Regions from separate parts of the Phytobacter sp. V69 genome, predicted to be linked through region 2. Evidence: predicted binding sites of a transcription regulator. Region 2 holds the regulator's gene; the other holds the start of a gene.
What was found. The regulator LexA, encoded in region 2, represses DNA repair genes until DNA is damaged. The targets are predictions, from matches to a motif close to TNCTGTATGTACATACAGNA.

Region 1: dinB (DNA polymerase IV) is a predicted target of LexA. The motif match lies at 1,754-1,773, and genes of this name have one in related genera.

What each region holds. Positions count from the first base shown of each region.
Region 1 is NZ_CBFFRL010000090.1:14,968-18,388, forward strand. Features, by position in the region: gene ACSZPU_RS14075 (class II glutamine amidotransferase) at 6-773, shown strand; gene dpaA (peptidoglycan meso-diaminopimelic acid protein amidase) at 744-1,484, opposite strand; gene dinB (DNA polymerase IV) at 1,791-2,849, shown strand; gene ACSZPU_RS14090 (GNAT family N-acetyltransferase) at 2,852-3,304, shown strand.
Region 2 is NZ_CBFFRL010000015.1:22,863-26,283, reverse strand. Features, by position in the region: gene ACSZPU_RS03745 (conjugal transfer protein TraF) at 1-53, opposite strand, end outside; gene zur (zinc uptake transcriptional repressor Zur) at 329-844, shown strand; gene ACSZPU_RS03735 (CsbD family protein) at 952-1,161, opposite strand; gene lexA (transcriptional repressor LexA) at 1,423-2,034, opposite strand; gene ACSZPU_RS03725 (diacylglycerol kinase) at 2,143-2,511, opposite strand; gene plsB (glycerol-3-phosphate 1-O-acyltransferase PlsB) at 2,641-3,421, shown strand, end outside.

The DNA of each region.
Region 1 (3,421 bases), on a different contig from region 2:
GTTGTATGTGCGAACTGCTCGGGATGAGCGCCAATGTGCCAACCGATATTTGCTTTAGTTTCACCGGGCTCGTGCAGCGCGGTGGGGGAACCGGGCCGCATAAAGATGGCTGGGGTATTACCTTTTACGAAGGCAAAGGCTGTCGTACGTTTAAAGACCCGCAACCCAGCTTTAACTCACCGATTGCCCGTCTGGTTCAGGATTACCCGATAAAGTCCTGCTCGGTGGTGGCCCATATTCGTCAGGCAAACCGTGGCGAAGTGGCGCTGGAAAACACCCATCCTTTTACCCGTGAACTCTGGGGTCGCAACTGGACCTACGCCCATAACGGGCAGTTAACCGGTTATAAAACGCTGGAGACAGGGAATTTTCGTCCGGTAGGGGAAACGGATAGCGAGAAAGCCTTCTGCTGGCTGTTGCATAAGCTCACCACGCGTTATCCGCGTACGCCGGGCAATATGGAAGCGGTATTTAAATACATCGCAACGCTGGCGACTGAGCTGCGTGAGAAAGGTGTGTTCAATATGCTGCTGTCGGATGGGCGCTACGTGATGGCGTTCTGCTCGACCAACCTGTTCTGCATTACCCGTCGGGCACCGTTCGGCGTGGCGAAGCTGTTGGATCAGGATGTGGAAATTGATTTTCAGCGGGAAACCACACCTAACGATGTGGTTACCGTGATTGCTACCCAGCCGCTAACGGGCAATGAAACCTGGCAAAAGATTATGCCAGGTGAGTGGGCATTATTTTGTCTCGGGGAGCGTATAGTTTGACGCCAGCTGCGGGTGAATAACTTCGTGGCTCAGCGGTTTGCTGACCACGTAGTTTCCGTCAACAACGGAGACCACAGGCGGTTTCTGCGTTTGCTGGAAGAAGTCATAACCCGGTTTTAACTGTTCCCAGAATTTCGCATAGGTCGAATATTTGTGACGCTGCATATTTGCGTCAGTCATCCGGAACGGATAAATGCTCAACTGTACGCTTTGCTGACCAAACACCAGCGCGGCGGTAACAAACTGGAAAATCTCGTCAATCTGCGAATCGGTCATGGCGTAGCAACCAATGGACACGCACGCGCCGTGGATCATCAGGTATTTCCCTTCATAACCGTGGGCACGGTCAAACGCGTTAGGAAAACCAATATTGATGGCTTTATAAAAACGGCTGTCCGGTTTTAGCTGGCTGCGCTGAATAGAATAGAACCCTTCCGGGCTTTTGAAATCGCCCTGACGCTGTTTAGGGCCCAGGCCGCCAGAGTAGTTACAAATTTTGTAGCTATTGAGGAGTTGGTACTGCTCACCCATTTTGACGTAGAGATCAAGGGTACGCTCTTCTTTGAAGATCTGGATGTATACCGGTGACCCCATCAACTGCTGCTTATATTCTTTGCTGATCGACGTTGTTGAACCATTGCTGCTTAATAAGCTGGCGAATGAGACGCACGGCATCAGAAGCATCGCAAGAAAAAATGCGATTTTACGCATACTGCTTGTTTCCTTGATAAAACGGTTACCACATTGCCAGGACGGCAAAAGAATCCCAAAAATTCAGAATAATCTGGATTGGGTGCGCCCACAGTAGCATCACGGTAGTTTTTCGCAAGCCCGGATCGCTGAGTTTACAAATTAGTTTTTTACAGCGATCCCCCTGTTAAATATTGTCAGATGAAAACCCCAGAAATAACAGCACTATTGGGCGTTTTTTTTCACACTAAACTCACATTTTCTTCGTCTCTTCTCATCTTAGGTAAGAATGCTGTATACTTATCCAGTATCGGGTAAGGTGAGCGTATGCGCAAAATCATACATGTTGATATGGACTGCTTTTTCGCGGCGGTGGAGATGCGCGACAATCCGGCTCTGCGGGATATCCCTATTGCCATCGGCGGTAGCAGGGTCCAGCGCGGGGTCATTAGCACGGCTAACTATCCGGCGCGTAAATACGGTGTTCGCAGCGCCATGCCCACGGCAATGGCATTAAAACTCTGCCCGCACCTCACCTTATTACCCGGTCGCTTTGAAGCCTACCGGGAAGCGTCTAACCATATTCGTGAAATCTTTTCCCGTTATACCGCCCTGATTGAGCCACTGTCGCTGGATGAAGCGTATCTGGATGTGACCGACAGCCCCTATTGTCACGGTTCGGCAACGCTAATGGCCGAAGAGATCCGCCAGACCATTTTTCGCGAAACGCAGCTGACCGCATCGGCCGGAGTCGCGCCGGTGAAGTTCCTGGCGAAAATTGCCTCCGATCTGCATAAACCCGACGGGCAATATGTGATTGCGCCAGCGGATGTCCCGGCGTTCTTACGCACGCTACCGCTGGGGAAGATTCCTGGCGTTGGCAAGGTCTCTGCGGCGAAGCTGGAAACGCTGGGGTTGCGTACTTGCGAAGATGTGCAAAACAGCGACCTGGCGATGCTGCTCAAGCGGTTTGGTAAATTTGGCCGCGTGCTGTGGGAGCGCAGTCTGGGCATTGATGAACGGCAGATCAGCAACGACAGGCTGCGCAAGTCGGTCGGCGTGGAACGTACGCTGATTGAAGACATCCATGAATGGGAAGAGTGTGAAGCCATTATCAACCAGCAGCTCTACCCGGAGCTGGAGCGGCGGCTGTTGAAGATAAAACCCGACCTGCTTATTGCCCGACAGGGGGTCAAACTCAAGTTTGCAGATTTCCAGCTCACCACCCAGGAACACGTCTGGCCACGCTTAAATAAAGACGATCTCCTGGCGACGGCGCGAAAAACCTGGAATGAACGGCGCGGTGGGCGTGGCGTGCGTTTAGTGGGATTACATGTGACGCTGCTCGATCCGCAATTAGAACGCCAACTGGTGCTGGGGCTGTAATGATGCTGGAAATAAGACCCTATCAGGACGAAGACTTTCAGTCGCTGTGCGCAATATTCATTGCGGCAATAAAAGAAGTGGCCAGTCAGCATTATTCTCCGCACCAGATTGCCGCATGGGCACAGGTGGATGAGGTTCGCTGGCAGAACAAATTAGCAAATTCTCAGGTGCTGGTGGCTGTTATGAATAACAGGCCCGTCGGTTTTCTTGCCGCCCAGGAGGATTATATTGATCTGTTATTTGTCGCGCCAGAATTTACCCGCCAGGGAATTGCCCGTTCACTGTTAATGGAACTGTTCAAACCCAGGTCGGAAGGCGTGTTCAGCGTTGATGCCAGTATCACCGCCAGGCCGCTGTTTGAGCGCCTGGGCTTTGCTATTATTCGGGAACAGAATGTTGAATCCCGAGGGGTGAAATTTATTAATTACCATATGATCCGGCAATTAGTGCAGTAAAATAGCCTTGCATTACCGGATATGCCTCATTACTATACGCGCACTTTCCATCTATTTTCACTGCAAAGGGGGTTAATCATGACGACATATAATCAAAACTCAATTTGCAGACCTTTC
Region 2 (3,421 bases):
ACAAAAAAGGAGACAGCGATAGCGACCACCGAAAGTTTAAGATTGTTTTTCACAGTATGCGTCTCGTAATCAAATGAGTTTTTTTATGCCCCTGCTAGTTGTGACAAGGACAGGGAGGCTCTATTGCTGCGAATAACACTGAAAAAATAGGCTATTTCTAACGAATGTAATAAAACGTTACAGAAGATGTTGTTATAAGAAGTGACCATCAATATTTATAGAAGACACATTGCGATTGTGAAAGGCGAAGGCACGGTCGCGATCTCGGCGTTTGGTGCAGAACATGATAAAGTGGGGGCACATGTTGCCCATTCATGAGAGAACGCCTATGGATAAGACCACTTCGCAAGAGATGCTCGCGCAGGCCGAAAAACTGTGCGTGCAGCGCAACGTGCGCCTGACTCCGCAGCGCCTCGAAGTGTTACGCCTGATGAGTCTGCAACAGGGAGCCATCAGCGCTTACGATCTGCTCGACCTTCTGCGTGAGACCGAGCCACAGGCCAAACCGCCAACGGTTTATCGTGCGCTGGATTTTTTGCTGGAACAAGGGTTTGTGCATAAGGTGGAGTCCGCAAACAGCTATGTGCTGTGCCATCTCTTCGACCAGCCAACGCACACTTCTGCGATGTTTATCTGCGATCGCTGTGGCGTGGTGAAAGAGGAGCAGGCGGAGGGCGTGGAAGACATCATGCACGCGCTGGCAGCAAAACGCGGTTTTGCGCTGCGTCATAACGTCATTGAAGCACACGGACTTTGCGCCGACTGCGCGGAGGTTGAGGCCTGCCGACATCCCGGCGAATGCCATCACGATCACACCATTCAGTTGAAGAAAAAATCGCGCTAGTCGCGATTTTTTTTATCTCTCAAGCCGGAAAATTGAGGGTGGTACATCCATGTACCGTTCGGGCAGGGTAGCCACAGAGGGTTTACACATTGAGGGGTTGTGTAGGACTACCAGTGGTACTCGTTGCGGTTTTCCCAATCAACGACTTCTTTTTCCGCTTTCTCTTTGGCGTAGCCATAACGTTCCTGAATCTTACCGACCAACTGGTTGCGTTTACCTTCGATGATGGTCATATCATCGTCAGTTAATTTACTCCACTGTTCTTTCGCTTTACCTTTGAACTGTTTCCAGTTACCGCGGACTTCGTCTTTATTCATCGTCATATCCTCATCATTGGTTACGAACAGCGTTTCTTTCTGTCGTTACGCTCTGAATGTCCTGAACGTGATAATAATTGTAGTTAAGGATATCGACCGCGAAGCTTTATTCGGAATTTTTAACCATTAAAGAAAAAAATATAAGTATGGTTATGCTGAAAAAACGGAATGCGATCAGGAGGATAAAGCGCAGGTTAAAGCTTTGTCAGGAAGGGAAAGCAACCGTGACAGCGGGCGTGCCGCCACGGTTCAGAAGCCGGATTACAACCACTCACCATTGCGGATAACGCCCACCGCCAGACCTTCAATAGTGAAGTTCTGCTCGCGCAGGTTGACCACAATGGGGGAAAACTCGCTGTTTTCCGGCAGCAACTGCACGGTATTACCCTGTTTTTTCAGTCGCTTAACGGTCACTTCATCGTCAATACGAGCAACAACGACCTGACCATTACGCACATCCTGAGTTTTATGCACAGCCAGCAGGTCGCCGTCCATAATGCCGATATCTCTCATCGACATACCGCTTACACGCAGCAGGAAGTCCGCGTTGGGTTTGAAGAGAGAAGGATCAACCTGATAGTGGCCTTCGATATGCTGCTGTGCCAGCAGAGGCTCACCAGCAGCGACGCGCCCGATAAGCGGCAGCCCGATGTCTTCTTCTTCAAGCAACAGACGAATACCGCGTGACGCGCCGGACACGATCTCAATAACGCCCTTACGCGCAAGCGCTTTCAGGTGTTCTTCTGCTGCGTTTGGGGAACGGAACCCCAACTGCTGCGCGATCTCCGCACGCGTCGGCGGCATACCCGTCTGGTTGATTCGATCGCGAATGAGATCGAACACCTCTTGCTGCCTGGCCGTTAAAGCTTTCATTCCGCCCCCTGGGTGTATATACAGTTATGCTGTGAGTATATACAGCTAAAGGTGATTTTGAAACCAAAATTACGCAAAAAACCAGCAGGTAACGTAAATCTGGAAGCCTTATCGAAAATGGCCCCACAACAGAGAGAGCCAGGTAAACAGCGCCACAAGAATCGTCATTAATACCGCAGCAGACCCCATATCTTTCGCACGCCCGGACAGCTCGTGAAACTCGGACCCAATACGGTCAACTACCGCTTCAATTGCGCTATTGAGGATTTCCACAATCATGACCAGCGCCACCGAGCCAATCAGTAATACGCGGGTGATGGCGTCGACATCAAGGAAACAAGCGATAATAATTGCCAGGATGACCGCAACGGACTCCTGGCGAAAGGCAGCTTCGTTTATCCATGCAGCACGGACGCCCTTCCAGGAATAGCCGGCAGCTTTAATAATACGGGTCATGCCAGTGGTGTTATTGGCCATGAAAAGAACCTTTTTATGTTATGAGCATCAATCTCTATGTAAGGTTATAGAGGTACAAAAGAATTTGTGCGCGCTTTCTGATATTCTTGCGGCGCATTGGCATTAATAACCAGAGGCTTTACATCCTTTATGTCCGGCTGGCCACGAATTTACTACAAATTACTTAATTTACCATTAAGCGTGCTGGTAAAAAGCAAGTCTATCCCGGCGGAACCCGCCCAGGAATTAGGGCTCGATACGTCACGCCCTATTATGTACGTTTTGCCTTATAACTCTAAGGCAGACTTGCTGACCTTGCGCGCTCAATGTCTGGCACATGACTTGCCCGACCCTCTCGAACCGCTTGAAATCGACGGCGTTGAACTGCCGCGCTATATCTTCATTCACGGCGGACCGCGTGTCTTTACCTGGTACACGCCAAAAGAAGAGTCGATCAAGCTGTTCCACGATTATCTCGATCTGCACCGCAGCCACCCCGACCTGGATGTCCAGATGGTACCGGTGTCGATGATGTTTGGCCGCTCTCCGGGTCGCGAGAAAGGTGAGATGAATCCACCGCTGCGTATGCTCAATGGCATCCAGAAATTCTTTGCGATCTCCTGGCTGGGGCGCGACAGCTTCGTGCGTTTCTCTCCACCGGTTTCGCTGCGCCGCATGGCAACTGAGCACGGCACGGATAAGATTATCGCGCAAAAACTGGCACGCGTGGCACGTATGCACTTCGCGCGCCAGCGTCTGGCTGCGGTTGGTCCGCGTCTGCCCGCCCGTCAGGACCTGTTTAATAAGCTGCTGTCCTCGAAAGCTATCGCCCGTGCCGTAGAAGACGAAGCGCGCAGCAAGAAAATCTCCCACGATAAAGCGCAGCAAAACGCGATTGCGCTGATGGAAGAGATTGCGGCCAACTTCTCCT